DNA from 2 places in the Kocuria sp. MNB10 genome. Region 2 is predicted to be linked to the other one. Evidence: predicted binding sites of a transcription regulator. Region 2 holds the regulator's gene; the other holds the start of a gene.

Region 1 (14,604 bases), 610 kb from region 2:
GATCGGTCGCACGCTCAGCGGCCAGGGTGCCCACCACGCGTGGGGCGTCATGGACGTGCTCGCCAACACCGATTTCCCGGACATCCGCACCAAGTGCGCGATCAACTCCGTGAACGGTTCCATCCTGTTGATCCCGCGCGAGGGCGGGCTGCTGTTCCGCATGTACGTGGATCTGGGCGAGGTCCCGGAGGACGACAACCACGAGATCCGCAAGACCCCGGTGGAGGAGATCATCCGCCGCGCGAACAAGATCCTCAACCCCTACAGCGTGGACGTGAAGTCCGTGGCCTGGTCCTCCGTGTACGAGGTGGGCCACCGCCTCACGGACCACTTCGACGACGTCGACACCGAGGACCGCGGCACCCGCGTGCCCCGCGTGTTCATCGCCGGGGACGCGTGTCACACCCACTCCGCCAAGGCCGGCCAGGGCATGAACGTGTCCATGCAGGACGGCTGGAACCTGGGCTGGAAGCTCGGGACGGTGCTCTCCGGGCGCGCGGACGAGTCGCTGCTGGACACCTACTCCGAGGAACGTCAGGTGATCGCCAAGAACCTGATCGACTTCGACCGTGAGTGGTCCACCCTCATGGCCACCCCCCAGGACAAGCTGCCGGATCCCACGTACCTCGAGGACTTCTACGTGAAGACCGCGGAATTCCCGGCCGGGTTCATGACCGAGTACCAGCCGTCCCTGATCACGGCGGGTACCGACCACCAGGACTTCGCCGAGGGCTACCCGGTGGGTAAGCGCTTCAAGTCCGCCCGCGTCCAGCGCGTGTGCGATTCCATGGTCGTGCACCAGGGTCACGAGGCCACCGCGGACGGGCGCTGGCGCATCCACGTCTTCGCGGACAGCTCCGTGGCCGGGGCGGATTCCCCCACCACCGCGTTCGCCGAGTGGTGGCAGAACGATCCCTCATCCCCGCTCGTGGCACTGCGCCGTGATGACGACGGCGATGCCACCCTCTTCGACGTGGACGTCACCTACCAGCAGCCCTACACGGACGTCGACATCACCAAGGTGCCGCGCGCGTTCAAGCCGCAGGTGGGCCCGTTCGAGCTGAACTACTGGGAGCGCGTCTACGCCGCGATCCCCGGCGAGGACGTCTTCGACGTGCGCACGATCAGCCGCGACGGCGCCGTCGTGGTGGTCCGCCCGGATCACTACGTGGCCGCAGTCCTGCCGCTCGACGCGACCGACGAACTCACCGAGTTCTTCGGGAAGTTCCTGCGCAAGAACTGACCCTGCCCCCGGGGGTTACTCCCGGGGGCCGTGACGAGGCCCGGGCCGGGCTCAGCGGGTGATGACCACGCTCGCCTCGGACGTGTTGACCCGGAACGTGAGGGTCTCCCGGAAGTAGAGGTCCACGGTCTCCGCGGTGTGGGACGAGTAGCCGATCGCGGCGTCCAGGCCCAGGCGCAGTTCGGTCTTGGCGCGGGCCACGGCGTCCGGGGACTCGCGAACGTCCTGCGGTGCGGTCACCGGGTCGTTGTCGCTCGCGGGCGCGTTGCCCTGGATGTCCGCGGCCAGGTCGCTCACGTGTCCTGTTCCCAGGGCCGAGAACTCGGCGCCCGCGGGGTCCGCGTCCGGGGCGCCGTCGCGCGGGGGCACCGTGGTCGGGTCCTCCAGAAACGAGCGCGGCGGCGCAAAGAACAGGGACCCGTGACCGCGGTGGAGAAGTCCAGGATGCGGTCGTCCGTGCCCGGGGGGATCGCCCAGGAACATGTTCTCGAGCATGGTCTCCGCGACGCCCGGATCCGCGGGGTAGCTGATGAAGTACGTGCCGAACTCCTCGGTGCCCACGCGACCGAACGGCACGTTGTCACGTATGATCTCGCAGGCCTGGCCGTCCACGTCGTCGAGGTCGTTGAGGGCCACGTGCGAGTTGGCGGGCTTGTCCTCGTCCGAGAGCTCGATGTCCTCGAGCTTGGTTCGCCCGATCACCAGCTTCTGCTCCGTGACGGACAGTGCCTCCCACGCGCCCATGTCGTGGAGGTACTTCTGCACGTGCACGTAGCTGCCGCCGCGGCAGGTCGGGTCCTGGTCACCCACGACCGCGACCGTGAACGCGTCCTCGTCCTCCGGGTTCGCGGTGCCGTCCACGAAACCCAGCAGATCGCGTTCCTGGAAGAATGTGAAGCCCTGCACCTCGTCCACCACGTCCATGTGCGGGCCCAGGCGCTTCATGAGGTGCTTGGCCAGCTCGAAGCACATGTCCTGGGAGACCGCGCGCAAGTGGATCAGCAGGTCCCCCGGGGTGGACACGGCCGCGTGCACAGGACCCACGATCTCCGGGAACGGGTGCAGGTCCTTGGGGCGGGGCGCATCGTAGAGCCGGTCCCACGCATCGGAGCCGATACCGACCGCGCACAACAGGTCACTCGTGGGGACGCGGAACGAGACCGCCTTGGTGAGGTCCGAGACTCCCGTGAGGATGTCCGCGACCTCCGCCTCCGATCCCTCCTCGATGGTCAGGACCAGGAACATCGCGGACTTGGCCGGGGCGGCCACGATCTTCCGAGTGGGCATGGGCTCTCCATGGGTGGGCGGTGCGCCACCCGGATGCTCACGCGCCCTGGACGTACCGAGCGCGGTCGATCCGGGGTGGGCGGGTGTGCTGTCCTTCCCACGCTAGCCTTCAGGTACCGCCCCGCGGCAGTGGGTCACAGCCCCCGGAAGAGTTCCACGATCTCCGCCGCGCTCGTGTCCCGGCACGCGCCGAAACCGGTGCCCGCCCACAGGTTCAGCCCCTCGGCGTCGCCCGCGGACGCGGCCCGCAGCGGCGCCGTCATGTAATGCACCTGCGGGTAGCCACTCACCTGCGCAGATCCGAGTCGGTCGGTGAACCCATTACGCAGGGCGCGGGCCCAGCGGCCCGAGAACGCCCGGGTGACCACGGTGTCCCTGCCCCCGCCGTTCAGCAGGGCCTCCCGGTGGGCGGGTTTGGTCCCCGCTTCCCGCGCGGTGAGGAACAGGGTGCCCACTTGCACCGCTACGGCTCCGCGGCCGAGCAGGTCCGCGGCGTCCTCGCGACTCGCGATCCCGCCCGCGGCGATCAACGGGATCTCGCTCAACTCACGCGCCTGGTCGAGCAGTTCCGCGGTGCTGATGTCCTCCGGGGTCGTGGCCTGGCCGTGTGTGGCCCGGTGTCCGCCCGCTTCGCGGCCCTGCACCACGATCGCGTCCGGTGCGAGTTCCACCGCGGCCTCGACTTCCCGCGCGTCCGTGGCATTGAGGACGACGACGCTGCCCGCCTCACGCAACCGCGCGACGTCGGCCGCTCCCGGCAGTCCGAACGTGAGCGAGACGAGGGGCACGGGGTTGGCCACGAGGTGATCCAGCTTGGCCGGGTAGTCGTCATCCGTGAACGGGCCCGGCTGCGGTGCGGGGACGTCCAGGTCGGCGGCCACGGGGGCGAGGGCTCGCGCGTACGCCTTGAGCTGCTCCGGATCGGAGGGGTCCCGTTCGGGGACGAAGAGGTTGACCCCGAAGTGGTCCGTGCGTGCGGCGACCTCACGGATCTCCTCCGCCATGACACTCGCGGATTTGTAACCCGCGGCCAGCATCCCCAGTCCGCCCGCTTCCGCCACGGCCACGGCGAGCGCGGGGGTCGAGGGGCCACCCGCCATGGGCGCCTGCACCACGGGTACGGACAGATCGTGCAGGGGGTTCGTCATCGTGGCTCCTTATAGTGGGGGCGTGCCGGATTCCCATGATGCCAGTCCCCTCACCAGCGCCGACAGGACCCCCTCACGTCCCGTGATCAAGGTGACCGGCGTGGTGCTGCGGCGCGCCTCGGACGGGGCGGTCCTGACCGTGCGCAAGCGTTCGACCGGGATGTTCATGTTCCCCGGGGGCAAGCCAGAGGGGGACGAGACACCGCTGGAGACCGGGATCCGCGAGGTCCGGGAGGAACTGGGGATCTCGCTGACCCCGGAGCAGTTGCGCCCCGTGGGGGAATGGCACTCGGATGCCGCGAACGAACCCGGTCACGCGCTGCACAGTCACGTGTTCGTGAGCACCGTGCCGCTCACCGACACCCCCGTGCCTGCAGCGGAGATCGTGGAACTGCGGTGGCAGCCCCTCGCGGGTGCGGAGGACGTCACGGACCTCGCTCCCCTGGCTCGGTTGCACGCTCTCCCGGCGCTGCGTGCCGCGTCCAGCGGGGCGTGTGTCTCCGGCTGCGAGTCGTGAGGCACGCGGAGGCCACCGGCAAAGTTTGAGGCACGTAGAGACCCACCGCGGATTTTCAGGCACTCCAAAGCCACTTAACCGCCCGAATACTGGCTTCCGCGTGCCCAGCGTTTCGATAGTGGTTTCCGCGTGCCCAAAGGTTTGTGAGGGTCACATGGGCGGGCATTCCCGGGGCGGGTCACTGGGGTATCGCCGTTTCACTCTGTTCCACGCCACGACAGCAGAGGCTCCGGGTCACGTGCGGCGCATGACCGTGGCGGCGTCCACGGTGACGTCGTCGAGGGGGGCGGGTGCGGCGTCGTCGGCGGAGGGATCGCGAGGGGTGATGCCCAGAGCGTCCGGGGCGAAGGTGCGCAGGGTCTGGTGGGGGTCGTCCACCGGGGCGCGCAGCAGGGTGGCCGTGGCCCAGCCGTGGGTGAGGAGGTAGTGGTCGCTGTCGGGTTCCTCCGGGCCGGTCTCGGCGCTGTAGGTGACGGCGATGTGCTTCTCGTCCCCGCGGCCGATCTGCGCTTGCACCGCGCCGAAGCCCGCCAACCGCGCGGGTTTGAGTCCGCGGAGGCGTTCGGGGGCGACGTCGGGGACGTTGATGTTGAGGATCCACTCGTCGAACGGACGGGTCTCCCATCGCTCGAGCGCGAACCGGGTGACCAGGTGCGCGGTGTCCCAGTGCTGCGGCGCGCCGGACGTGATGGACACCGCGATGCCGGGGATCCCGTGGGACGCGGCCGTCAGGACCGCCCCCACGGTACCGGAATGCAATGTGGCCTTGCCCGTGTTCGCGCCCAGGTTGACCCCCGAGAGCACGAGATCGGGCCGCTGGCCGAACGCACCATAGGACGCCAGGAACGCGATCAATGCGGGTGCGGCCTTCACGCCCACGCAGTCCACGTCGCGCGGCATCCCGGGCGGCGCGGCTGCGACGAGCGCGATCCGGCCGTCGATCTCCTCCCCAGACAGGGAGGAACTCGCACCCGAGTACTCCTCGGCGGGTGCGGCCACCTTCACCGTGTGCCCCCGATCCAATGCAGCGCGCACCAAAACCGCGAGCCCCGGGGACGAGATGCCGTCGTCATTGGTGACCAGGATGTGCATGTGCACCATGGTGACACGCGCCCGTCACGCGGACCAGAGCCCGGTATTCGGGCCATGCCACCCAGGAGGACCAACCCGGTCACGCTTCACACGGGCCGAACTGCCCGCGACCACGTCCGGTCAGGGTGCACTGGGCGTCAGACCGAACTGCTCGGCGCGTCGAGCCGGAGCCGGGTCGTGGCACCGAATCGGAGAGCCACAGGTCAAGCACCCGGAACGTCAGGACAGCGTGCGCACCGTGATCTCGCGGGCGAACTTCTCGATGGTCGTGCGGTTGCCGGTCCCCAGGCCGCGGCGCGCCACGTTCAGCGCTCCCGCTGATGCACCGAGGGCCACGGCCTCCACGAGATCGAGACCGCGCGCCAGACCCACCGAGATCCCCGCGGTCATCGAGTCCCCCGCCCCTCGGTGGTCCAGCGGTGTGATGGACGGCGCGGAGACCTCCCGCACGGAATCCTTCTCCACGAGCAGCGCGGGGTCCTTGGCGCGTGAGATCACCACGGCGCCCGCACCGCGTTCGAGCAGCATGTGTCCGGCGCTCACCAGGGCCTCCGCGGTGTCCTCCGCGACGAGCTCGAGATCGAGCACCTCTTCGTGGCTGATCTTGAGCACGTCCACGTTAGCCGCCACGGCCGCCAGTGCGGGCTTGCCGCTGAGGTCCGCGACCACGGTGGTCCCGGCATCCCGCGTGTCCCGGATAAGGCGGCCGAAGAACGACGCCGGCACCACGTCCCCGGGTTCGGCCCCGGTAACCGTGAGGACGTCCGAGGCGAGCGCGTCCACGAACGCCGTGCCGTAGAGATCGTCCAGTTCATGGCGGGAGAGCTCCGGGGGCGGCATGTGGGCCACGGTCTCCCGGTCCTCACCGCGCAGGTCGTAGACGTATCCACCGTTGCCGTATCCGTAGCGCACAGCATTGACCTGCATGCCCAACCCGTCCAGCATGGTGCGGATCAGCGAGCCCAGTTCCCCGCCGAACGGCCCGCTCACGGACACGTCCACCCCCAGCGACCCGGCCATCCGGGCGACCCACAGCCCTTGCCCGCCGGGGTGCATGTGCACGTCCGACTCGTGGGAACTACGGTTACGATGCGCAGCCGGTTCCGTGATTTCCGTGATCAGCAGCGGAGTGGGAACCAGGATGGAGATACGCGGCTTGGGGCCGGGGCGGGTCTCGGTCACGAACGAAAGCTACCTGACACGGGCGCTGGTGAACAGCACACCAAGGTGTCACCATGGTGGGATGAACGTCACCGCACCGGTTCGTATCGTGGAAGGTCAGGCCGCCAGTGAGCACACGCTGCGCGCCCTGAGCGCGTACTTCAGCGAGTTGAACAACCGGATCGACGGCGGTTTCGATCCCGAACTCACCGAGGTCACCGCCCCGGAGGACGTCACTCCGCCGCACGGGGATTTCTTCCTCATGACGGATTTGGTCACGGGCTCGGTCATCGCGTGCGGCGCGGTGCGCAAACTCGACGATGACCGCGTGGAACTGCGCCGGATCTGGGTCACCCCGGAACACCGCGGACAGGGCCACGCGCGCACCCTGGTGCGGGCACTCGAGAACAAGGTGCGCGCTTTCGGCGCCACCACGGCCGTGGTCTCCCTCAACGAGGAGATGACCGAGGGGATCGCGATGTTCCGCAAGCGCGGCTACGAGCCCGTGGATTCCTTCCACGACGCCACCACGGCCTCGGTCTTCCTGGCCCGCCAGTTGTAGACCCACCGATCGCAGGCCAGCAGTCACAAACCCGCAGGGTATGAGCCCGCCGAGCGGTGAACCTCAGTCGCGGGCCTCGCGCGTCTTCTTCCGGTTGGCCTTGTCGATCGCCTCGACCAATTCGTCCTTGGCCATGTCCGAGCGTCCCGTGATGTCCAGTTCCTGGGCGAGTTCGTACAGGTGCTCCTTGCCGGCATTAGCGTCCACCCCGCCGGCGGTGTCCTCCGAGTTCAGACCGCCCTTCTCGGCGCTGTCGTCCGAGGGCCCGTTGTGCTCCTTGGGCTCCCAGTGGTCCCCGACCTTCTCGTGGGTGTGCTTGACGGCCGACCACGCGGTGCGCGCCGCCCGAGCGTCGTCGTGGTATTCCTCCTGCGCCGAGTCGTAGGTCTGCGCGAACGTGTCCTGTGCGTTCTCGTCCGAGCGTTGCAGCGTGGACGGGATCTCGTCCTGACGCGCGTGGCCGTTCTTCTTCGCCTTGGGCACGGGGGCCTCCTCAAAGCGTTCGGGTGTCACTGGTGACTCGATCTTACGCGCCGCCGACGCCGCTGCAACAGGCCCGCCCGCTGCTTGAGTCAGTGCCACTCAGCTTTCGTGCGTCAATGACTAGCACTTCCGTCGACAGCCTGCTACATTAGACGTTGTTGAGTCACAAAGACTCAAGAAACGTGATGGCTCCACGCGGGTAATCGACCGGATCGCGGGGCACAGCACGTGGGTGCCGCAGAGTGAAGGAGTAATCGTCATGGCTACATTCGACCCGTTCTCCGAGGTCCAGAACTTTGCCAACCAGGTCCTCTCTGGCCGCAACGGCCTGGAGCAGATGCCCATGGACCTCTACCGTCAGGGCGCCAACTATTACCTTGCCGCGGACCTGCCGGGCATCGATCCCACGAGCGTGGACGTGGACGTGGACGGTCAGCTGCTGACCATCCGTGCGCAGCGTCGTCTGCCCTCCGCGGAGAAGGACACCAAGTGGATCGTGCGCGAGCGCCGCAGCCACTCGTTCGTCCGCCAGCTCAACCTGGGCCAGGGCATCGACACGGAGAACATCACCGCCGCGTACGACAACGGCGTGCTGACCGTGACCATCCCCGTGTCCCCCAAGTCCCAGCCGCGCAAGATCCAGGTGGCCACCGGCCAGGAACACCACGACAACGTGGTCCTGGAGCACGACAAGGGCTCGGACGAGGACCGCTCGCAGAACGTGCAGAAGGACTCCGAGGGGTCGCAGGACTGAACAGGGCCGATCAGGACCGGCCCTTCACCGGCGCTGACCGGCGAATCCACCCGGTCGGAACAAGCCTGCTCAATCGGGGGCTCACCGCCCCATGACATGACTGTGCCCCGCAGGTCACCCTGCGGGGCACAGTCATGTTCACGACGGGGTCAGCGGTTCATCCACCGCACCACGTGGTCGAGGTCCTCGGACGCGCGGGAGGACCAGACCATGAGCGCGTACACGTGCGGTCCGCCCTCGCAGACCACCGCGGTGGTGTCGACGTTTGCTCGCACCAGCTCGGCCACGAACTCCATGGTGTCCGGGTAGAGCATGTCCCGGTCACCCTGCAGCACGAACGTGCGGGGTAGTCCGCGCACGTCGCCGAACGCGGGGCTCACCATGGGGTCAGTGACGTCCCGTGTGCCGGCCCACCAACGAGCGGCGGCCCGAGCGCCGTCGGTACCGAGCATGTGGTCCGCGTCCCGGTACGCCTCGATCTGGGGGTTCGTCACCGTGGTGTCCACCCACGGGGCCATGAGGATCAAACCCGCCACGCCGAGATCATCCGCGTCCCGCAGTCGCATGGCCTGGGCCAACGCCAGACCACCGCCGGCGGAGTCGCCCGACAGGAAGACGCGCGGGCCGAACGAACGGGCCAGGTCCCACACGCCGTCGGCGAGTTCGAGCGCCTCGTCCACCGTGTGATCGGGGGCGAGCCCGTAGCCCGGCACCACCACGGTGACCCCGGTGCGCTGCATCAGGGCGTCGATCCAGCGCCAGTGCACCGTGGTCATGGGGTTCACGTACGCTCCGCCGTGCCAATGCACGACCACCGGGGCGTCCGCCCGGGTGATGGCTGCCTTGGGCCGCGCGACGATGACCGGGTACCCGGCCACCATGACCTTCTCGAAGCTCGCGCGCTTGTGCATCGCCTTGTGCGGTGCCGCTTCCTCGCCGCGCACGGCCAGGGACTCGAGCAGCTTCTCCTCGGAATCCAGCACGTCCGGGAGCACCCGCAACGCCTGGTTCGTGGCGCGCAGCACCGGGTCCGCGGCGCGCACGATCACGTCCGCGGCCGGCTTGGCGGCCCGGTCCTCGGCAATGCACGTGCTCGTGGAAGCCGCCGCGTGCCGACCGCGACGCCGCTGGGTCCCCGCGGTTCCGGGCGTTGCGGCGTCTTCGCGGGAGCCCCCATTCTCGGCAGCGCCCTCGGGCTCACCGCGGCGCTGGGCGTCATCGGCCACGGCACCGAGAGGGGTCCCGGTGGCATGGTGCTGCCCGGCCGAGCGGCGCTCGGATCCCCGGTGGTAGGTGGCACGGTGATCGGCCGCGGTGCGGTGGTTCCCGACGTGACCGTGGGTCCGCTCGCCGGCCCCGGCACGGTGACCGTGCGACGTCGTCCGACCGGAAACACCGGCCGCACCGGCCGCACCCGCGGTGGCCACGGCGGCGGTCGCGGCGTGCTGCCCGTGACCGGACTTTTCCCGGCGCTTCCCCGACACCGCGCGATGGCGACCGGTGACGGGGGCGGACACGGCGGCGTCGCCCGCGGAGACCGTGCCGGACTGCCCGGCACCCTGCACGGCGAGGGACTCACCTTCGACGTCCACGTGCGGGAGGATCTTGTCCAGCCAGCGCGGGAGCCACCAGGCCTTCTCGCCCAGCAAACGCATGACCGCGGGGATCAGGAGCATGCGCACCACGAACGCGTCCAGGAGAACGCCGATCGCGAGTGCGAAGCCGATGGGCCGGATCATGGCCATGTCCGCGAAGATGAAGCCCGCGAACACGGAGATCATGATGATCGCCGCGGCGGTGACCACGGAGCGGCCCGCCTTGAAGCCGTAGACCACGGCCTGGCGCGCGGGGTGCCCATGGGCGTAGGCCTCGCGCATCCCGGAGACCAGGAACAACTGGTAGTCCATGGCCAGGCCGAACAGGATGCCGATCATCAGCGTGGGCAGGAAGCTGAGGATGGGCCCGGGATCGTGCACGCCGAACACGGCGCCACCCCAACCCCACTGGTACACGGCCACCACGGCACCGAAGGCCGCGAGCACGGAGAGCAGGAAGCCCAGCGTGGCGATCACCGGGACCAGGATGGAGCGGAAGACCATGAGCAGCAACAACAGCGAGATGATCAGCACGACGCCCAGGTAGAGGGGCAGTTTCTCGCCCAGCAAATGGGAGACGTCGATGTTCGCCGCGGTGGTGCCGGCCACACCCACGTGGACGTCCTCGTTGGCCTGGAGGTCGCCGTTGAGGTCCCGGATGTTGTTGACGAGTTCCTCGGTCGCGGCGTCCGCGGGTCCCGAGGAGGGGATCACCTGGATCACGCCGGTGGTGTTGTCGTCCGTGGTCACACCGGGGAGCACGTTGGCCACGTCGTCCTGCTGCGCCAAGCGGTCCGCCACCGTGTTCATCTTGTCGGTGGCCTCGGCATCGTTGAGACCCCCGGGGAGGTCCACGACCACGGCGAGGGGTCCGTTCTCACCCGCACCGAAGTCGTCCGCGATGCGCTGGTAGGCCTGGTACTGGGTGCTGTCCTGGGGTTCGGTGGACGCGTCCGGCAGGCCCAGGCGCATGGTCTGGGCCGGCAGCGCGAGCACGATGAGCACGGCCGCGCACGCCAGGGTGGTGATCCAGGGGTGGCGCAGGTGCAGGGGGACGTCGTGCTCGTCGATGTTCTCCTCGCGGGGCGCGGCGTCCCGCACCTTCCTGGGCAGCACACGCCGCCCGGCGAGGGAGAGCAGAGCAGGGGTGAGTGTGAGTGTCAACAGCAGGGCGATCGCCACGGCCACACCGGCCACGGTGCCCATGAGTCCCAGGAACGGGATCGCCGTGACGTTCAGAGCCACTAGGGCCACGATCACGGTCAGCGCCGCGAAGAACACGGCGGTTCCGGAGGTGCCCACGGCCATCCCGATGGATTCCCGCACGGGCATACCTCGTCGCAACTGCTGCCGGTGCCGGTTGAGCACGAACAGGGAGTAGTCGATGCCCACGGCCAGGCCCAGCATGACGCCGAGCATGGGCGTCACGGACATCATGTCGATCACGCCGGAGAACGCGAGGGTGGCGCTCGTGGCGATGGCCACGCCCAACAGCGCGGTCAGCACGGGCAGCGCCGCAGGGACCACGGCGCGCAGCATGATCAGCAGCACCAGGGCCGCGATGATCACGCCCACGATCTCCGCCGGACCCACCAGGGAAGAGATGTCCTGCGCGAGCTCCTGGGAGAACTCGGCGTCCACGCCGTCCACGGGGTGGTCCTTGATGGCGTCCATCACTGCGCTCTTGGTGTCCGATTCCACGGAGGTCTGGTCCACCGAGAAGCTCACCACGCTGATCGCGGAGTTGCCGTCCCGGGAGACCACGCGGTAGTCACCCATGCGTTCCGTGGCCCGTTCACCCTCTTCGAGCTGGGCCTTCTGCTGGGCGATCTGCTGCGGGTCGATCCCGCGTTGCTGCAGGATGCGCTGTTCGCTCACGCCCGGCGGCAGATTCTGGCGCAGCTGTGCGAGTGCTTGCTCGCCCTGCTCGAGCTGCTGGCGGCCGTCCCGCAACTGCTGCCGACCGTCGTCCAGCTGCTGCTGCGTCTGGAACGGGTTGCTCGTGGAGGCCACCTGGTCCACGTCCTCGGTGGCCTTCAGGGCCTCGGCGATGCCGTCCTTCTGGGCCTGCGTGAACTCGGAGCCGTCCTCCGTGAAGAACACGACGCGCCCGGTACCCTGGTTCGCCTCCGGGAGTTCGTCCTTGAGCCGGTCCGCGAGGTTCTGGGTCTCGGTGCCCGGGATCGTGATGGCGTTGCTCAGGTTCACACCCGACATGGCGACCCCGCCCACGGCCAACGCAAGCACCGCGAGCCATACCAAGATCACCGCCCACGCGTGGGAGGCTGCGCTCTTGCCCAGCCTGTACAGAAGTCGTGCCACGGGATTCTCCTACTGAATCGGAAGTTCTCTGGTGGGTGCGTCGCGCGGGGCGGCGGCTGATCGGTCCATGGGTGCTGTGCGGTTGTCGACGACGCCGCGGCGCCGGTCTGCGGTCTCGGGCCCCGGCGTCGGGGGCTCGCCGGTGGTGCTGGTCAGGGTTTCGGATCGGTGCGCGGCATCAGGAATCGAAGCCCCGCCCCAGGACGCCGAGCGCGGTGGTCAACAGTTCGTCCCAGATCCGGCGACCCCGCTCGTCCAGCTCGCCCCCGGTGCGCGCAACCCATTCGTCGAGGCACTCAGCGAACGAGTTGATGAGCGTGGTGGCCACCAAGTGCGTCTCGAAGGACGAGTGCTGCGGCAGTCGTTCGCGCAGCACCTCGTTCAAGCGGTCCACGGCGGTGCGGGTCACCCTGAATCCCCACAGCGAGGCCGCGGGGGTGTCCTGCAGGTCCACGGAGAACACCGGTTGGAGTTCCTCGATCAGGGTGTGGGTGCGCAGCGATCCGATCAACTGCCGGTAGACGTCCCCCAGGAAAACGTCCGACGTCGCCGCTGTCGTACCCTTCGGCGTCGTCGGCTCCGGGAGATCCCGCAGCACCCCGTCGATCAGCCCTGCCACGAGTTCCGAGAGGTACTCGAACACCGCGTCCTGGGCCGAGGGGAAGTGGTTGAAGATGGTCCGGCGGGAGACCCCCGCCCGCGCGGCCAACTCGTTGACGGTCACGCGGTCGGTGCCCAGCTCGGTGGCCAGTTCACCCGCGGCCGCGATGATGGCCCGCCGATTGCGCAGCCGGATGGCTTCGCGCTTGTCCTTGGGCTCCCCTGATCGAGGCTCACCCGAACGGTCGTCGGCGCATCCGGACAGCAACGTGGTCAACACGTGATCCATCGTACGGCAGTAATTGCACTGTGTGCATCTTCTGATGAGGAGGCTCTCATCACCTCCCTGCCAGGTCTGCGTACTTCAGTCCTTGAGGGATCGATGGTGGGGGCGTCGGTCCCTGGAACGTCGGTTGTCGGAGCGTCATGCGAGGTATCCCGCCCGCACGTGATCCGGGAGCATGCCACCACCGGTGAGCCAGGCCAGATGGGTGGCCCCGTCGGGGATCTTCATCGGGTTCTCCCCCGCTCCCTCGTGGGCGACGCGCCGCAGGGCGTCCAGGGCCGCGGCGGCCGAGGGCTCCACCACCATGCCCTCCGCGCCATACAGGCTCCTGACCTGGGACAACATCGCCTCATCCGTGCACGTGACGTAACCGGCGAGCAACCCTTCCACGGCTCGACCCACGAATCCTGAGGCCCGCCCCACCGCGAGCCCGTCCGCCACCGTGCGGGTGTCCAACCCCAGTTCCGCCACCGAGATCCCGTCATGACGACCCGTGTACACACCCAGGAGCATGCAGGGTGCGCGGGTGGGTTCCACGAACACACAGTGCACTGCATCCCCGAATTCCCGTTTCAATCCGTAGGCCACGCCGCCCGGGGCTCCCCCGATGCCACATGGAAGGTACACGTACAGGGGATGCTCAGCGTCCACAGCGACACCCAGGTCATGTAATTGCCGGGCCACCCGCGCCCCCGCCACGGCGTACCCCGCAAACAGGCTCAGCGAGTGTTCGTCGTCCACGAAGTGCACCGACTCGTCCGCCTCGGCGGCCACACGCCCCGCCGCGACGGCTTCCGTGTAGTCGGTGCTGTGTTCCACGACCTCCACTCCCCGCGAGCGCAGCAGATCCTTCTTCCACTGTTGCGCGTGTACGGACATGTGCACCGTGGCCCGCAGCTCGAGCGCCGCGGCGATGATCCCGATGGACAGCCCCAGGTTTCCCGTGGAACCCACGACCACGCGGTGCTCCCGCATGAGCCGGCGGAAGGGCTCGGCCCCGAACACGGTGTAGTCCGGTCCGGGCCGCGGTGGTTCCGGCAGCAGGCCGTGGCGCACCGCGAGCGTCTCGGCGTACTGCAGGACCTCGTGCACCCCGCCACGGGCCTTGATGGAACCGCTCACGGGGAGGATGTCGTCACGTTTGAGCAGGACCCGCCCCGTCCGGATACCGCTAACGCGCTGCCACTCGCCGGCCTCGTCCAATGGCGACTCGATGAGCCCCCGCGCGGGCGCGGTCTCGGGGAAGGTCGCCGCAATCCAGGGCCGGAACCGCTCGAGGCGCGCCGCGGCGTCGTCGACCAAGGCCGGGTCCACCCCGGAAGCCGCCAGCCCCCGGGCGCTGTCCACCGCGGGATTCCACCATGTCAGGGGTTCCTCCCGGGCCAGCCGGGACAGCACGGGATCCGACGCACCCCTTGACCCGTGCTGCCTCGGCGGCTCCGCGGTGGGTTCGATCTCCGGCGTATCCATGGCCCCATCATGGCGCGGCATGCTCTCACAGGCCACCGACCGGGCTCAGCCCCCGAACTCCCGGTACTGCGCGGCCAACCGGAC
Region 2 (14,604 bases):
CGCCATGCCCAGCACGCCCGTGACCCACATCCAGAACAGGGCGCCGGGGCCGCCGATCGAGATGGCCGTGGCCACGCCCACGATGTTGCCGGTACCCACGGTCGCGGCGAGCGCCGTGGTCAATGCCTGGAACTGGGAGACGTCACCGCCGGGGGCGTCCTTGTCCTTGCGTTCGAACAACGCGAGGCGCAGTGCGGGGATCAACTTGGTGATCTGCAGTCCGGACAGCCGGATGGTCAGGTAGATGCCCGTTCCGAGCAGCAGCGGGATCAGGAGGAACGGCCCCCACACGAACCCGCCGATCGTGTCGAGAATGGATTGGAGCGAATCGAGCATGAAGGTGTCCCTCGTTCAACTGGGGCAGGGTGCCACGGACGGTGTGTGAACAATGTCACTGTCCCGGACAGTGAACCACATCCCGCGCGGTTCCGGGCCCGTCGGCGCGCGGAGCGGGGGCCATGTCGCACGGCTCGCGGGACGACGCCGCCGGGTCCGGGCATTCACCCGACGGGCGACACCGCCGGGTCGGGACATTCGCCCTCCGGACGACGCGGCCGGGACGTCCGCCCGACGAACGACGTTGCAGCGCCGGGTGGTTCACCGGAGGGGCGTCCCCTGCCGGCGCGCCGTGAGGACCAGTCCCACGGAGATCACGGCGCATGCCGCCATGCTCAGCACCATGGGCACCGCGGTGTACTCCCCGCCGAGGCCCGTGAGGGGCGTGACGAGCCCGGCCAGGATGAACTGGGCCATGCCCACCACGGCGGAACCTGTGCCGGAGAGGCGCAGCCGTTGGGCCTGGCGCTGGGCCATAGCCACGGCGTTGCCCAGGACGAGTCCCATGCAGGACTGGGCCAGGAACAACAACACCAGGGTGATCGCTCCGACCACGCCCAGCAGCACCAGGACCATGTTGAGCACGGAGAAGGTTGCGAGTCCCGTGACCCCCACGAGCAACAGGGAGGAGGGGTCCCGACTGCCCGCGAGCTTGGTGTTGACCACTCCCATGGTGATCGAACCGCACGCGTTGATCGCGAAGATCACGGAGTAGACCAGGGCGCTGAAGCCCAGCACGTTCTGGATCACGAACGAGGACGCGGAGATGTAGGAGAACAGCGCACCGAACGCGAAGGCGAAGCTCAGGGCGTAGAGCGTGAAGTGCCGATCACTGATCACCTGCCCGGCGTTGCGCAGGATGCGCCCCAGCCCGCCCCGCGAGCGCTGCCCCGGCGGGAGGGTCTCCGGCACGATGAACACGGAGCACGCGAGCATCACGGCCCCGAAGATCGCGAGCACCCAGAACACCACACGCCAGTCGGCCACGGTCGCGATCACACCGCCCGCGAGCGGTGCGACCACGGGTGCCAGGGACGTGATGAGCGCGAGCACCGAGTACAGCTGGGCCGCGCGGTGGCCATGGGCGATGTCCGAGACCACGGCCCGGGCGATCACCACGCCCGCCGCCCCGGCGAGACCCTGCACGAACCGCAGGGCGAGCACCCAGTGGATGTCCGGGGCCACGATGATCCCCACGGACGCGAGCAGGAAGATCAGGTTCCCCGTGACCATGAGTTTGTGCCGCCCCAGCACGTCCGAGAGCGGGCCCAGCAGGAATTGACCCAGCGCCATGCCCACCATGTACGCAGTGAGGGTCAGCTGGATCATGCTGGCCGGGGAGCCGAACCACTCGCCCATCTCCGGCATGGACGCGAGGTACATGTCCGTGGCCAGCGGGCTCACGGCGGAGAGGATGCCCAGGGCGCCCACGAGCACGATCCAGTCCAGGCGCGGGCCCAATCCCAGCCTGCTGCGACCGGGCTCGGGGGACGCGGGGTTCTGGGTCATGCGGGCTCTCCTGGCACGCGCCTGGGCGCTGAGGGGTGGGTGGGCTGTTCAAATAGTAGGTGCCGCGGGTCACCCGATCCCTTCCTGCGACGCCCCCGCGCCTAGGATGATCCACGATGGAATCCAGCGATCGCACCCCTGACACGTCCGCGCACGACGCGGCCTTCCCGGACTCCCCGGGCAGCGCCCCGGAGGCGTCCCCGGCCCCCGAACACCGCACCGAACAGCCCGCCGAGGCCCGTGCGGCCGGTGCCGCGCCGTCGTCATCCGAGCCCACCGATGCCGATGCCACCCCGACGAACGACGACGCTACGACAGGCGACGACGCTCCCGCGGGTCCCGCCGCGGCGACCGGCGGTGCCCCCGCGGGCGTGGCGTTCCCGCGGCAGCCGTACTCGTTTGTGCGCCGCGGTGACCGGTTGTCCCCCAAGCGCCAGAAGGCGTGGGACGAGCATGCGGGCGAGTGGGTCCTGGACATCCCCCGCGTCATGACCGACACGTCCGTGGATCCCGGCTACCGCCTGGACCGGGAGGCCGTGTTCGGCCGCGTGGCGCCGGTCGTCGTGGAGGTGGGCTCGGGCCTGGGCGAGGCCATCGTGTCCCACGCGGCGGCCCACCCGGAGCTGGACCACCTGGCCGTGGAGGTCTACAAGCCCGGTGTGGCGGATCTACTCATGAAGGCCGCCCAGGCCGGTGTGACCAACGTGCGCGTGGCGCAGGCCAACGCCCCCGAGGTGCTCGAGCACATGCTGGAATCCGGTTCCGTGCACGAACTGTGGGTCTTCTTCCCGGACCCGTGGCACAAGACCCGCCACCACAAGCGGCGCCTGGTCTCCCCCGGTTTCGCCGAACTGGCCGCCCGCGTCCTGGAACCGGGTGGACTGTGGCGGTTAGCCACGGACTGGCAGGAGTACGCGGTGGTGATGCGCGAGGTCCTGGACGACGCGGACGCGGACTTCGAGAACGTGCATCCGGGTCCGCTCGCGGACGACGAGCACCCGGACGCCGGGTGGGCCCCGCGCTGGGAGGGCCGGATCCTCACGAGTTTCGAACGCAAAGCCACGGAAGCCGGGCGGATCCCGCGGGACCTGACCTACCGCCGTCGTTAGCCAGACCCGGGGCGAACCGGTCCGGGGGCCTACTGTGGGAAGGTCCCTGACCGACCGACCCGCAGGAGTCCCGGTGTCCTCCAGTACACGACCGTCCCACCCGTCGGACGCGGAGCCCGAGCCCTCGCCACGCGGGGGCGCCCGCAAACCGGCGAACCGCAAGGACGCCACGCGCTCGTTCCTCGACGAGATCAACTACCCCCACAACATCCACCCGGCCGTGGTGCCGGGCGTGTCCGTGGAGGACCAGAAGGTGCGCTACGGAATCGACAAGATCGTGGTGGGCGTGGCCGGCGGGTTGATCGTCGCGTTCATCGGGTGGGGTGTCGTGGACACCGCGTCACTCACGGCCGTGTCCGGTGCGGCGCTGAACTGGACGATGCTCAACATGGGGTGGGCGTTCAACGTCCTGGCGATCGGGCTGTTGCTCTACCTGCTGTACATCGCGGTGTCCCGCTACGGGCGGATCCCGCTGGGCCTGGACGGGGACCGGCCCGAGTACTCCACGGCGTCGTGGGCGGCCATGCTGTTCGCGGCGGGGATCGGGATCGGGATCATCTTCTTCGGCCCTTTCGAGCCCATGACCTACTTCCTGTCCCCGCGCCCGGGATCCGCGGACCCCGGCACGGTGGACGCCATGAAGAAGGCCTCCGCGCAGGCCGCGCTGCACTGGGGGCTCAACGCGTGGGCCATCTACGGTCTCGTGGGCGTGGCGGTGGCCTACACGTCCTACCGGCGCGGACGCGTTCCACTCATGAGTTCCGTGTTCGCACCGTTCTTCCACAACGGCAACACCGACAACCTGGCCGGCCGGATCATCGACATCCTGGCGATCCTGGCCACCCTGTTCGGCACCGCGGCGTCCCTGGGCATCGGTGCCCTGCAGATCGGGCGCGGTGTGGAGATCTTCACGGGTCTGGGCCCCTCGGGCAACGCCGCGGCGGTCGTCATCATCGCGGTGCTCACCGCGGGGTTCATCGCCTCGGCGGTCTCGGGCGTAGCCCGCGGGATCCGATGGTTGTCCAACATCAACATGGTCCTCGCCGTGGGTCTGGCACTGTTCTTCTTCGTCCTGGGACCCACCGCGTTCCTGCTCAACTTCGTGCCCTCCGTGATCGTCACGTACTTCGCCGAGCTGCCCACCATGCTGTCCGCGTCCATGTCGGATGGCCCCGAGATGCAGGCGTTCCTGTCCTCGTGGACCACGTTCTACTGGGCCTGGTGGGTCTCCTGGGCACCCTTCGTGGGGGTCTTCGTGGCCAAGATCTCCCGGGGCCGCACCATCCGCCAGTTCATCCTGGGGGTGCTGTTCATCCCCTCGTCCATCGTGGTGATGGCCTTCACGGTGCTCGGCGGGACCGCCATCCACCAGCAGATGCAGGACCACGCGATCGCCCCGGACGGCACCGCGCAGACCCTGCCGGCCCCGGAAGAGATCTTCTTCACCGTCCTGGACGGCATGCCCGCGGCCGGCATCATGGCGGGAATCGTGGTGCTCATGCTGGCCATCTTCTTCATCACCACCGCGGACTCCGCCTCCGTGGTGACGTCCCAGATGTCCCAGCGGGGCAACCCGAACCCCAAGCGGCGGATCACCGTGTTCTGGGGACTGTGCATGGCCGGGATCGCCGTGGTGATGTTGTTGATCGGCGGACAGAACGCACTCACGGGTCTGCAGAACCTGATCACCGTCACGGCCCTGCCGTTCACGCTGATCATGTTCGCCATGGCCGTGGCCTTCCACAAGGACCTGCGCCGGGACCCCATGGTCATCCGCGAGCAGTACTCGCGCTGGGCGGTGGACAAGTCCGTACGCCACGGCATCGACGAGTACGGGGACGACTTCACGTTCTCGGTGGAACGCGCCCCGGACAGCAAGTGGGCGGCGGGCGCGGACTTCGACTCGAGCGCCCCGGAGGTCACCGAGTGGTACCGGCGCACGGACGAGGACGGCAACCCCGTGGCCTACGACTACGAGACGGGCGAGTTTACCGATTCGTACGACGTCGTACACCCCGGCGAGCGCGCGGCAGCGCCTAGGGTGGAACCCGACGCACCCTCCACGGACCCCCAGAGAAAGTAGCCCCGCATGTTGTTCCTGGCCCGCATGGACGTGGTCTTCCCGGAATCGATGACCGACGAGACCAAGGCTGATTACCAGCACCGCGAGAAGGCCTACTCCGGTGAACTCCAGCGCACGGGTGTCTTGAAGGGCATCTGGCGCGTGGTGGGCGAGTACGCCAACTACTCGATCTACGACGTCGAGGACAACGACGAGCTGCAGACCGTCCTGTCCGGGTTCCCCATGTTCGCGTACATGAACGTCAAGGTGACCCCGCTGGCCAAGCACCCCAATGCCACCACGGACGACTTCTTCGACGGCAACACGATCCAGGAGTAGTCCTTCGCGGTACCCCCGGGTGACGAGATCCCTGCGGCCCCTCCCGAGAGGAGCCGCGGGGATCTCGCCGTTCGCGGGTCGTCTACTTCTGCGAGCCGCGCCGCTTCGTGGTCGACGACGACGTCGCATCCCGCCGCGCGGACGCCGCGTCCCGGCCGGTGGCCGCAGCCTCGGGCTTGGCCGGGCGGTAGAGCATGAGCGCCTGGGACACCTTGCGGGGTGAGCGCCGGGTGCCACGGGCCATGCGCACCACATCCCCGGCGGAACCGGCGGTGAAAATCATGTCCCGCTCCTGCCACGCCCGGCGCTCCCGTTCGAGTTCCTCGGACAATTCCGTGACCCGGGTCTGCAGCGCCTGCACCTGGTTCTCGAGCTGGATGATGCGCTTGATCCCTTCGAGGGACACGCCCTCCTGGGAGAGCTCCTGGATCTGACGCAGTTTCTGCACGTCCAGCTGGGAGTACCGGCGGGCCCGCCCGGAGGCCCGGGACGGGGTCACGAGACCCATGCGGTCGTACTGGCGCAGGGTCTGGGGGTGCATGTCCGCGAGCTCCGCGGCCACCGAGATCACGAACACTGGCTGGGTGAAGTCGATGGCCATGTCAGAGCGCCGCCTCCTCGCTCAGGTTCGCGCGCGGGTCGAAGTCCTCGGTGGCCCGCGCGAACTCCTGCAGGGCTTCCCGTGCGGCATCGTTCAGGTCTGCCGGGAACTGGATCTGCACCGTCACGATCATGTTGCCCGTGGTGGACCCGGACGTGAAGCCCTTGCCCTTGACACGCATCCGGTGCCCGGACGACGTCCCCGCGGGGACCCGCACGGTCACGTGGCCCTCGTCCAGCGTGGGCACCTGCACGGTGGTCCCGAGCCCGGCCTCCGCAGCGGTCACCGGGATGTCCACGTGCACGTCCTGGCCCTCGCGGGTGAAGAACGGGTGCTCCTTGACCTTGACGGTCACGAACAGGTCCCCGTGGCCACCGGGCCCCGAGTGTCCCTTGCCCGCGATCTTCAATCGCTGCCCATCCTTGACGCCCTTGGGCACGCGCACCGTGGTGGACTGGCCGTTGCCCCGGCGCAGTTTCACCGTGGTGCCGTTGTACGCGGAACGCAGCGGGATCGTGGTCGTGGTGTGGATGTCCTCACCCTTGGCGGGCGGTGCCTGGTAGCCACCGAATCCGCCCTGACCCCCGCCGAATCCGCCCTGGCCGCCACTGAAGCCCCCGCCGAACCGCGAATTGCCGCCCTGGCCGCCGAACTGCGCGAACAGGTCCTCGAACCCGCCACCCCCGGAGGTGGAGTAGCTCCTGCGGCCACCGCCGCCGTTGAACAGACCCCCGAAGAGGTCCTCGAACCCGGCGCCGCCAGCGTTGCTCGCGCCACCGGGGCCACCGGCGGTGAACCGCGCCCCGGAACCCATGGCCCGGATCGCGTCGTACTGTTCGCGTTCCTCGGGGTCCGACAGCACCGAATTGGCCTCGGTGATGTCCTTGAACTTCTTCTCCGCGGCCGCATCCCCCGGGTTCTGGTCCGGGTGGTACTTGCGGGCCAGCTTGCGGTAAGCCTTCTTGATGTCCGCCTGGGATGCGTCCTTGGAGACGCCCAGGACAGTGTAGAAATCTTTGTCGATCCAGTCCTGACTGGCCATGACGCCTCCTTTCTCCTGGTACTTCCCTGTGTGACTCGGGGCGGGTCCCGTCATGCGGACCCGCCCCGAGGAATTTCTTGCGCTACGGCTTCGTGGCCACGGCCACCTGGGCCGCCCGGACCACTCGAGCGCCCACCCGGAAGCCCGAGCGCAGCACCATGGACACGTGGTCCGGTTCCACCTCGTCGGTGGGTTGCTGCAGCACGGCCTCGTGGACGGTGGGGTCGAAGACCTCCCCCACCTCCCCGATCCGGGTGAGGCCCTTCTTGCCCAGGGCGTCCTCGAGCTTGGTCGCGATCGCGGCGAACGGGCCGTCCTCGAGGTCCCCGGCCTTGCGGGCGGCGTCGACGTCGTCCAGGACCGGCAGCAGCGCGGTGATCATCTCGCCGGAGACGAAGTCCCGCAGCTGATCCTTCTCCCGCGCGGTGCGGTTCTTGAAGTTCACGAACTCCGCCTGCAGCCGACGCAGGTCTTCGAGGCGCTCGTTCGCGAGCTTCTGCGCGGCGGACTCGCCCGCCGGGGCGGCGTCGTCCTGCGACGACGCCGCGTCCGCGGCCTGCGTGTCCCCGGCCTGGGCGTCCTGGGACTGAGGGGTGTCCAGGATGTCGTCCACGGTCAGCCCCTCACCGCCCTCGGAACGCTCGGTGCCGGTGGAGTCCTGAGCTGAATGATCCGGGTCCTCCGGCACGGACTCGCCGTGACCCTTGGTGTTCTCGGAATCGCTCATGCTCACTTCCTCCCGTTCTTACCGTCTTCGTCGTCCACGACCTCGGCGTCGACGATGTCGTCGTCGTCCTTGGCCTGCGCACCCTGAGCGCCCTCGGCACCCGGTTGGGCACCGGCGGCACCCTCGCTCTGGGCCTGGGCGTACAGCGCCTCACCGATCTTGGTCTGGGAGGCCTGCAACTTCTCGAACGCGGTCTTCACGGCGTCGTCGTCGTCACCCTCGAGGGCGGACTTCACGGCGTCGACGTCGGCCTGGACCTCGGTCTTGACGTCCTCGGGGATCTTGCCCTCGTCGTCGTTGAGCAGCTTCTCCACGGAGTACGCCTGCTGTTCCGCGTTGTTGCGACGGTCGGCGGCCTCACGGCGCTGCTTGTCCGCGTCGGCGTTCGCCTCGGCGTCCTTGACCATGCGGTCGATGTCCTCCTTGGACAGCGAGGTACCGCCCGTGATGGTCATGGACTGTTCCTTGCCCGTGCCCTTGTCCTTGGCGGACACGTGCACGATGCCGTTCGCGTCGATGTCGAACGTGACCTCGATCTGCGGCATGCCGCGCGGGGCCGGGGCGATGCCCGTGAGCTCGAACGTGCCCAGGTTCTTGTTGTCCCGGGTGAACTCGCGCTCGCCCTGGAAGACCTGGATGGACACGGACGGCTGGTTGTCCTCCGCGGTGGTGAAGGTCTCGGACCGCTTGGTGGGGATGGCCGTGTTGCGCTCGATGAGCTTGGTCATCACGCCGCCCTTGGTCTCGATGCCCAGCGACAGCGGGGTCACGTCGATCAGCAGCACGTCCTTGCGGTCGCCCTTGAGCACACCGGCCTGGATCGCGGCGCCGATGGCCACGACCTCGTCCGGGTTCACGCCCTTGTTGGGGGCCTTACCCGCGAGCTCGGTGACCTTCTCGACCACGGCGGGCATACGGGTGGAACCACCCACGAGCACCACGTGGTCGATGTCGGAGACGTTGATCCCGGCCTCGGAGATGACGTCCTTGAACGGCTTCTCGGTGCGGGCCAGCAGGTCCTTGGTGAGGTCCTCGAACTTGGCACGGGAGAGCTTCTCGTCCAGGTGCACGGGGCCCTCGGGGGTCACGGACAGGTACTGCAGGGAGATGGTCGTGGACGTCGCGGAGGACAGTTCCTTCTTGGCCTGCTCGGCCGCCTCCTTCAAGCGCTGCAGGGCGATCTTGTCCTTGGACAGGTCCGCACCGGTCTTGGACTTCACCTGCTCCAGCAGCCAGTCCACGATGCGCTGGTCCCAGTCGTCGCCACCGAGGCGGTTGTCACCGGCGGTGGCGCGGACCTGGATGGTGGAGAAGTCGTCCTCGTCCTTGCCGACCTCCAGCAGGGAGACGTCGAACGTGCCGCCACCGAGGTCGAAGACCAGGATGAGCTCGTCCTCCTTGCCCTTCTCCAGACCGTATGCCAGGGCCGCGGCGGTGGGCTCGTTGACGATGCGCAGCACGTTCATGCCAGCGATCTCACCGGCCTCCTTGGTGGCCTGGCGCTCGGCGTCGTTGAAGTACGCGGGAACAGTGATCACGGCATCCGTGACCGTGTCGCCCAGGTAGGACTCGGCGTCCGCCTTGAGCTTCATGAGCGTACGGGCGGAGATCTCCTGCGCGGTGTACTTCTTGCCGTCGATCTCGGTGGTCCAGTCCGTGCCCATGTGGCGCTTCACGGAGGCCACGGTGCGGTCCACGTTGGTCACGGCCTGGCGCTTGGCCACGTCGCCCACGAGGGTCTCGCCATCCTTGGAGAAGGCGACAACGGACGGGGTGGTGCGGTTGCCCTCGGCGTTCGCAATGACGACGGGCTCGCCGCCTTCCAGTACGGATACCACGGAGTTAGTGGTACCGAGGTCGATTCCTACTGCACGAGACATGTTCTATCCCTTCGTTGTTCCGATGCGGTCCGGGAGGGGCACCGACGCGGCCCGTCCGTGAACCTTCAAGACTTGAGCTTTCGAGACTCAAGTTTACACCTTGAGCTACCCTTGTCAACCTAAGTTGAGTCGCAACGGCTCAAGTATCTGCACACCGCGTCTCGCCCGAGCTGCCGGGAATTCCACAGCAATTCGGGGGTGGACACTTAGCCGCGTTACACTGATGGGTTTGTACGCCCAGGGCGAAACGTGCCGGGCCCGCACTGCCCCCGACCCCTCCAGGAGCGCCACCGCACCACACGAGCTCACCGATCACACACCGCCGCAGTCAGGAGAACTGTCTTGAGCACGCCACCGCATTTCACGGACCGAGAACCATCGACCACCCCGCCCCACGACCACGCCACCCAGGGATCGACCGCCCGCAGCCGCCCCCGGAAGATCATCGACGAGCTCACCTACCCCCACGGCATCCACCCGGCACTGGTGCCGGGCGTCGGCGTGGAGGACCGCAAGGTCAAGTTCGGCACCGACAAGGTGGTCTTCGCCGTCACCGCGGTCCTCGTGGTGGGCTTCATCGCATGGGGTGTCCTCAGCACGGACAGCCTCTCCACGGTCTCCGCCACCGCGCTCGCGTGGGTCACGGACAACACCGGCTGGTTCTTCATCCTGCTCTCCACAGCGGCCGTGGTCTTCATGATCTTCATCGGCTTCACCCGCACCGGAAGAATCAAGCTGGGCCGCGACGACGAGGAGCCCGAGTACTCCTTCTTCTCCTGGCTCGCGATGCTCTTCGCTGCGGGCATGGGCATCGGCCTGGTCTTCTACGGCGCATTCGAGCCGATGACCTACTACGAGGGCGGGATCCCCGGCTTCGCGCACGTGGCCGAGGCCGGCAGCGACTCCATGATCGTCTACGCCCTCGTGCAGTCCGCCTTCCACTGGGCCCTGAACCCGTGGGCCATCTACGCCGTCGTCGGCGTCTCCGTGGCCTACGGCGCCTACCGCCGCGGCCGCGCGCCGCTGATCTCGCGTGTGTTCACCGCGCTGCTCGGCCACAAGCGCGTGGACGGCACCATGGGCAAGCTGATCGACGTCTTCGCGATCTTCGCAACCCTCTTCGGCACCGCTGCGTCCCTGGGCGTGGGAGCCATGCAGATAGGCTCCGGCATCTCGATCGTGGGCGGCATCGACAAGCTCAGCAACAACGCGCTGATCGTGATCATCGTGCTGCTGTCCGTGGGCTTCATCATCTCCGCCGTGTCGGGCGTTTCGCGCGGCATCCGCTACCTGTCGAACATCAACCTCTCACTCTCCTTCGTGCTGGCGCTGTTCGTGTTCCTCGTGGGGCCCACTGTCTTCCTGCTGACGCTGATCCCCTCCACGTTCTCCACATACGTGTCCGAGTACCTCTTCATGACCGGCCAGTCGGCCGCGTGGGGCCCGCAGAGCGCCGAGTTCTCCAACACGTGGACCGTGTACTACTGGGCCTGGTGGCTCTCGTGGTCCCCGTTCGTGGGCATGTTTATCGCCAAGATCTCCCGTGGCCGCACCATCCGCCAGTTCGTGACCGTCGTGCTCGTGGTCCCGGCCTCGGTGTGCATCCTGTGGTTCATCGTCTTCGGCGGCTCCGCCATGTTCTTCGCGAAGAACGGGGCGGACCTCTCCGTGGAAAACGGCGCCGAGTCCATGCTCTTCGGACTCTTCGACCAGCTCCCGCTCACGGCCGTCACCTCGGTGCTGGCCATGGTCGTCATCGGCATCTTCTTCGTGACGAGTGCGGACTCCGCCTCCGTGGTCATGGGCACCATGACCCAGCGCGGACGCCCGGACCCCAGCAAGTGGATCGTCATCTTCTGGGGCGCGTGCCTCGCCGGCATCGCGATCGTCATGATCCTGGTGGCGGGCAACGACGCCCTGGCCGGTATGCAGCGCTTGGTGATCGTCTCGGCGCTGCCGTTCGCGGTGATCGTGGCCATGATGATGGTCGCCCTGTACCGGGACCTGCGCTACGACCCGGCCACGCTACGCACCAAGTTCGCGTACTCGGCTGTCCAGAAGGCCGTGGCCTCCGGGCTCGCCGAGCACGGTGACAACTTCGCCCTGCAGGTGGAGCGCGCCGAGGGCCATCGCGCCGCCGGCGACGCGTTCGACTCGCACGATCCGGCGATCACCGAGTGGTATCGCCAGACGGATGAGAACGGGGATGAGACCGACTTCGCGTACAAGTCGGCGTGGGTCTCCTCGGCCGTCGACGACATCGCGGACGGCACCCCCGAGGGCGAGGCCCCGTGGGAACAGACCACGCCGAAGCACCGCAACGACCAGTGACACCGATGGCCCGCTGAACCGGGCCCCCCTCCCGAACGCGGGGTGCACGTCATGGGACGCGCACCCCGCGTTCGCGTACCGGGACACCGTTTGGTCCCGCACGGCCACGCTGCGTACGTTGGTGCGCATGAACGACGGCCCACCACGATCCCCCGATCCGGATCCCGATTCCCGGCCCCGGCCCATGAGCCCATCGGGAGACGGGCCCGACGACGCCGCGCGCGAGCACGCGCCCGGCGCCCCCGGCACGGGCGGGGCGAGCGGGAAGGGGACCCAGCGGCGTCGTGCGTCGCTGTCCCTGGAGACGATCGTGGACACCTCGATCGCGGTACTGGACCGCGAGGGGTTGCGGCGCCTGACCCTGCGCGGGCTCGCGACCGAGCTCAACAGCGGCGTGGCGAGTCTCTACTGGTACACCACCGGCAAGGACGACCTCATGGCCCTGGTCACGAGCGAGGTCCTGGGCCGCGCGCTGGGCCAGTTCCACGCGCTGTGCGGGGACGGCGAGCCGGGGCCGGAGGAGTTCGAGGCCTTCCCGGCACCCAGGGCGGATCCCCGTACGAGCGCGGCCACGGCGCAGGCCCTCGAGGAACTGCGGTGCCTGTGCCTGTGCTTGTTCTCCCAGATGCGCGAGCACCCGTGGCTCGCCGGGCAGCTGCTCAGCACCGCCCGCAGCGAGGAGAACGCGTTGCGCACGTGGGAGTGCACGGGACAGTTGCTGCAGCGCATGGAGCTCGACGCCGAACAGCGGTTCTACGCATCCCTCGCCGTGGCCAACTACGCGTTCGGAACGGGCGCGGGAATCGCCCACCGTCACAACCGGCCCGCCGCGGAGGAATCCGCCCGGCAGGTGCACGAAAAACTGGAACGGGCGGGCCATTCGGGGCCGGGGATACTCCCGGTGGTGCGTGCCATGCTGGGCTCGTTCGGTGACCACGACGACCGCTCGGAATACATCGCGGGCCTGGAACTGCTGCTCGCGGGCATCGAACGTCAGACGTGGGGTGGCTCCTCGACACCTTGAGGCCACTCACGGGCAACGAATTTTTCGTACAGTGGAGGTCATGTTCTCCATCGTCACGGTTTGCACCGGCAACATCTGCCGCTCGCCCATGGCCGAGGCCCTGCTGCGATCCGAGCTCACCGACGCCGGTCTCGCGCAGCGCGTCCGCGTCAGCTCGGCGGGCGTGAGTGACGAGGAACACGGCAACCCCGTGGATCCCCGCGCCCGCACCGTCCTGAACAGGAACCACCTGGAACTGCCCGAGCATCAGGCACACAGGATCATGGACGCCGAGCTCGCGGACGCGGACATGATCCTCGCCATGACCCGGTCCCACAAGGACCAGCTGCAGCGCCGACTGCCCACGGACGACGCCCGGAAGGTCCGGCTCATGCGCAGCTTCGACCCGGCCGTGGCCGACTCCCAGGCGGACCTCGACATCGCCGACCCGTGGTACGGCGGTTCGGACGACTTCGACACCGCGTGGGAACAGATTACGGCCGCGGTCCCGGGCGTGGTCTCGTGGGTCGAGGATCGGATCGACGCGCGGTGATCTCCCCGGACGAGGGTTTCCAGGACGACGAGATCGCCCAGTACCCGGAAGGCGTCAACCTTGCACGGTTGCTGCCCCCACCCACGCGCAAGCCGTTCATCGTGGGCATCGACGGCCGTTCCGGAGCGGGCAAGACCACGCTGACCGAGCAACTCTCGCGGGTGCTGGAGCGCTCGCACGACGTCGTGAGCTTCCACCTCGAGGACATCTACCCTGGGTGGAACGGACTGCTCAAGGGCATGGAACGGTACCGCGGTGAGATCCTCGAACCGCTGCGCCGCGAGGAGGACGCCCACTGGACCGCGTGGGACTGGCTGACCAACGAGCCCGGCACCCCGCGTCTGACACGCACCGCTCAGATCGTGCTCGTGGAGGGCGTCGGGGCGTGCCACCGCGAGGCCCGGGCGTTGTTGGACGTCTCGGTGTGGGTCGAACTTCCCGCCTCACAGCGCAAACAGCGCGCCCTGGACCGGGACGGCGCCACGTACGAGAAGTACTGGGACGTGTGGGCGGAGCAGGAGGAGCAGTACCTCGGTGAGGACCCCGTGTGGGAGTCCGCCGAGATCCTCCACCCCGGACCCTCACCCCAGGAACCGGGCACGGAACAGCGGGACACCCCGTGATGTCGCCCGGTGCCGGGACACCCGCCCCGTCCCCCGCAGCACCCGGACCCGCGGCGGCCGTGCTGATCTCCCCGATCGGTGCCCCGCCGCGGCTCGTGGACCCGCATGAGGCCCACGTGAGCCTCGAGGACCAGGGGCTCACCCGCGGGGACGGCGTCTTCGAGACCCTCCACGTCCTGGACGGCACCGCGTACAAGCTCGACGCCCACCTGGTCAGGCTGGGGCATTCCGCGGGGACCGCCCAATTGCCCGCACCGTCCGCGGATGCGTGGCGCGAGGCCCTGACGACGGCACTCGCGGCGGCCGGTCCCGGCGCCAGCGACCCCTCAGCCGATCTCGGGGCGGAGCACACGGTCAAGTTGAGCATCAGCCGCGGTGTCCCCGGTGACCAGCCGTGGGCGTGGCTCACGGTCGCGCCCGTCCCCAAGCGGACGTTCGCCGCCCGGCGCACGGGGGTGTCCGTGGTGTTGCTCGAGCGCGGCCACGACC

Evidence for each region. Region 2 encodes HspR, which represses chaperone genes until heat shock. Its sites were predicted from a motif close to AAGTTGAGTCNNNNNGACTCAACTT; they were not measured.
Region 1: ACW9PK_RS05035 (Hsp20/alpha crystallin family protein) is a predicted target of HspR. The motif match lies at 7,575-7,599, and genes of this name have one in related genera.

Annotation. Positions count from the first base shown of each region.
Region 1 is NZ_CM133411.1:1,123,310-1,137,913, forward strand. It holds gene ACW9PK_RS04995 (FAD-binding monooxygenase) at 1-1,243, shown strand, start outside; gene ACW9PK_RS05000 (Dyp-type peroxidase) at 1,295-2,530, opposite strand; gene ACW9PK_RS05005 (NAD(P)H-dependent flavin oxidoreductase) at 2,665-3,678, opposite strand; gene ACW9PK_RS05010 (NUDIX hydrolase) at 3,761-4,195, shown strand; gene surE (5'/3'-nucleotidase SurE) at 4,430-5,287, opposite strand; gene ACW9PK_RS05020 (1-phosphofructokinase family hexose kinase) at 5,507-6,469, opposite strand; gene ACW9PK_RS05025 (GNAT family N-acetyltransferase) at 6,531-7,010, shown strand; gene ACW9PK_RS05030 (ChaB family protein) at 7,074-7,493, opposite strand; gene ACW9PK_RS05035 (Hsp20/alpha crystallin family protein) at 7,753-8,247, shown strand; gene ACW9PK_RS05040 (MMPL family transporter) at 8,397-12,164, opposite strand; gene ACW9PK_RS05045 (TetR/AcrR family transcriptional regulator) at 12,343-13,044, opposite strand; gene ACW9PK_RS05050 (D-serine ammonia-lyase) at 13,189-14,520, opposite strand; gene ACW9PK_RS05055 (bifunctional sugar phosphate isomerase/epimerase/4-hydroxyphenylpyruvate dioxygenase family protein) at 14,566-14,604, opposite strand, start outside.
Region 2 is NZ_CM133411.1:1,736,907-1,751,510, reverse strand. It holds gene ACW9PK_RS07870 (alanine/glycine:cation symporter family protein) at 1-336, opposite strand, end outside; gene ACW9PK_RS07865 (multidrug effflux MFS transporter) at 598-1,845, opposite strand; gene trmB (tRNA (guanosine(46)-N7)-methyltransferase TrmB) at 1,962-2,954, shown strand; gene ACW9PK_RS07855 (BCCT family transporter) at 3,028-5,037, shown strand; gene catC (muconolactone Delta-isomerase) at 5,044-5,355, shown strand; gene ACW9PK_RS07845 (heat shock protein transcriptional repressor HspR) at 5,438-5,956, opposite strand; gene ACW9PK_RS07840 (DnaJ C-terminal domain-containing protein) at 5,958-6,998, opposite strand; gene ACW9PK_RS07835 (nucleotide exchange factor GrpE) at 7,081-7,731, opposite strand; gene dnaK (molecular chaperone DnaK) at 7,728-9,605, opposite strand; gene ACW9PK_RS07825 (BCCT family transporter) at 9,948-11,936, shown strand; gene ACW9PK_RS07820 (TetR/AcrR family transcriptional regulator) at 12,121-12,960, shown strand; gene ACW9PK_RS07815 (low molecular weight protein-tyrosine-phosphatase) at 13,001-13,492, shown strand; gene ACW9PK_RS07810 (hypothetical protein) at 13,489-14,115, shown strand; gene ACW9PK_RS07805 (aminotransferase class IV) at 14,115-14,604, shown strand, end outside.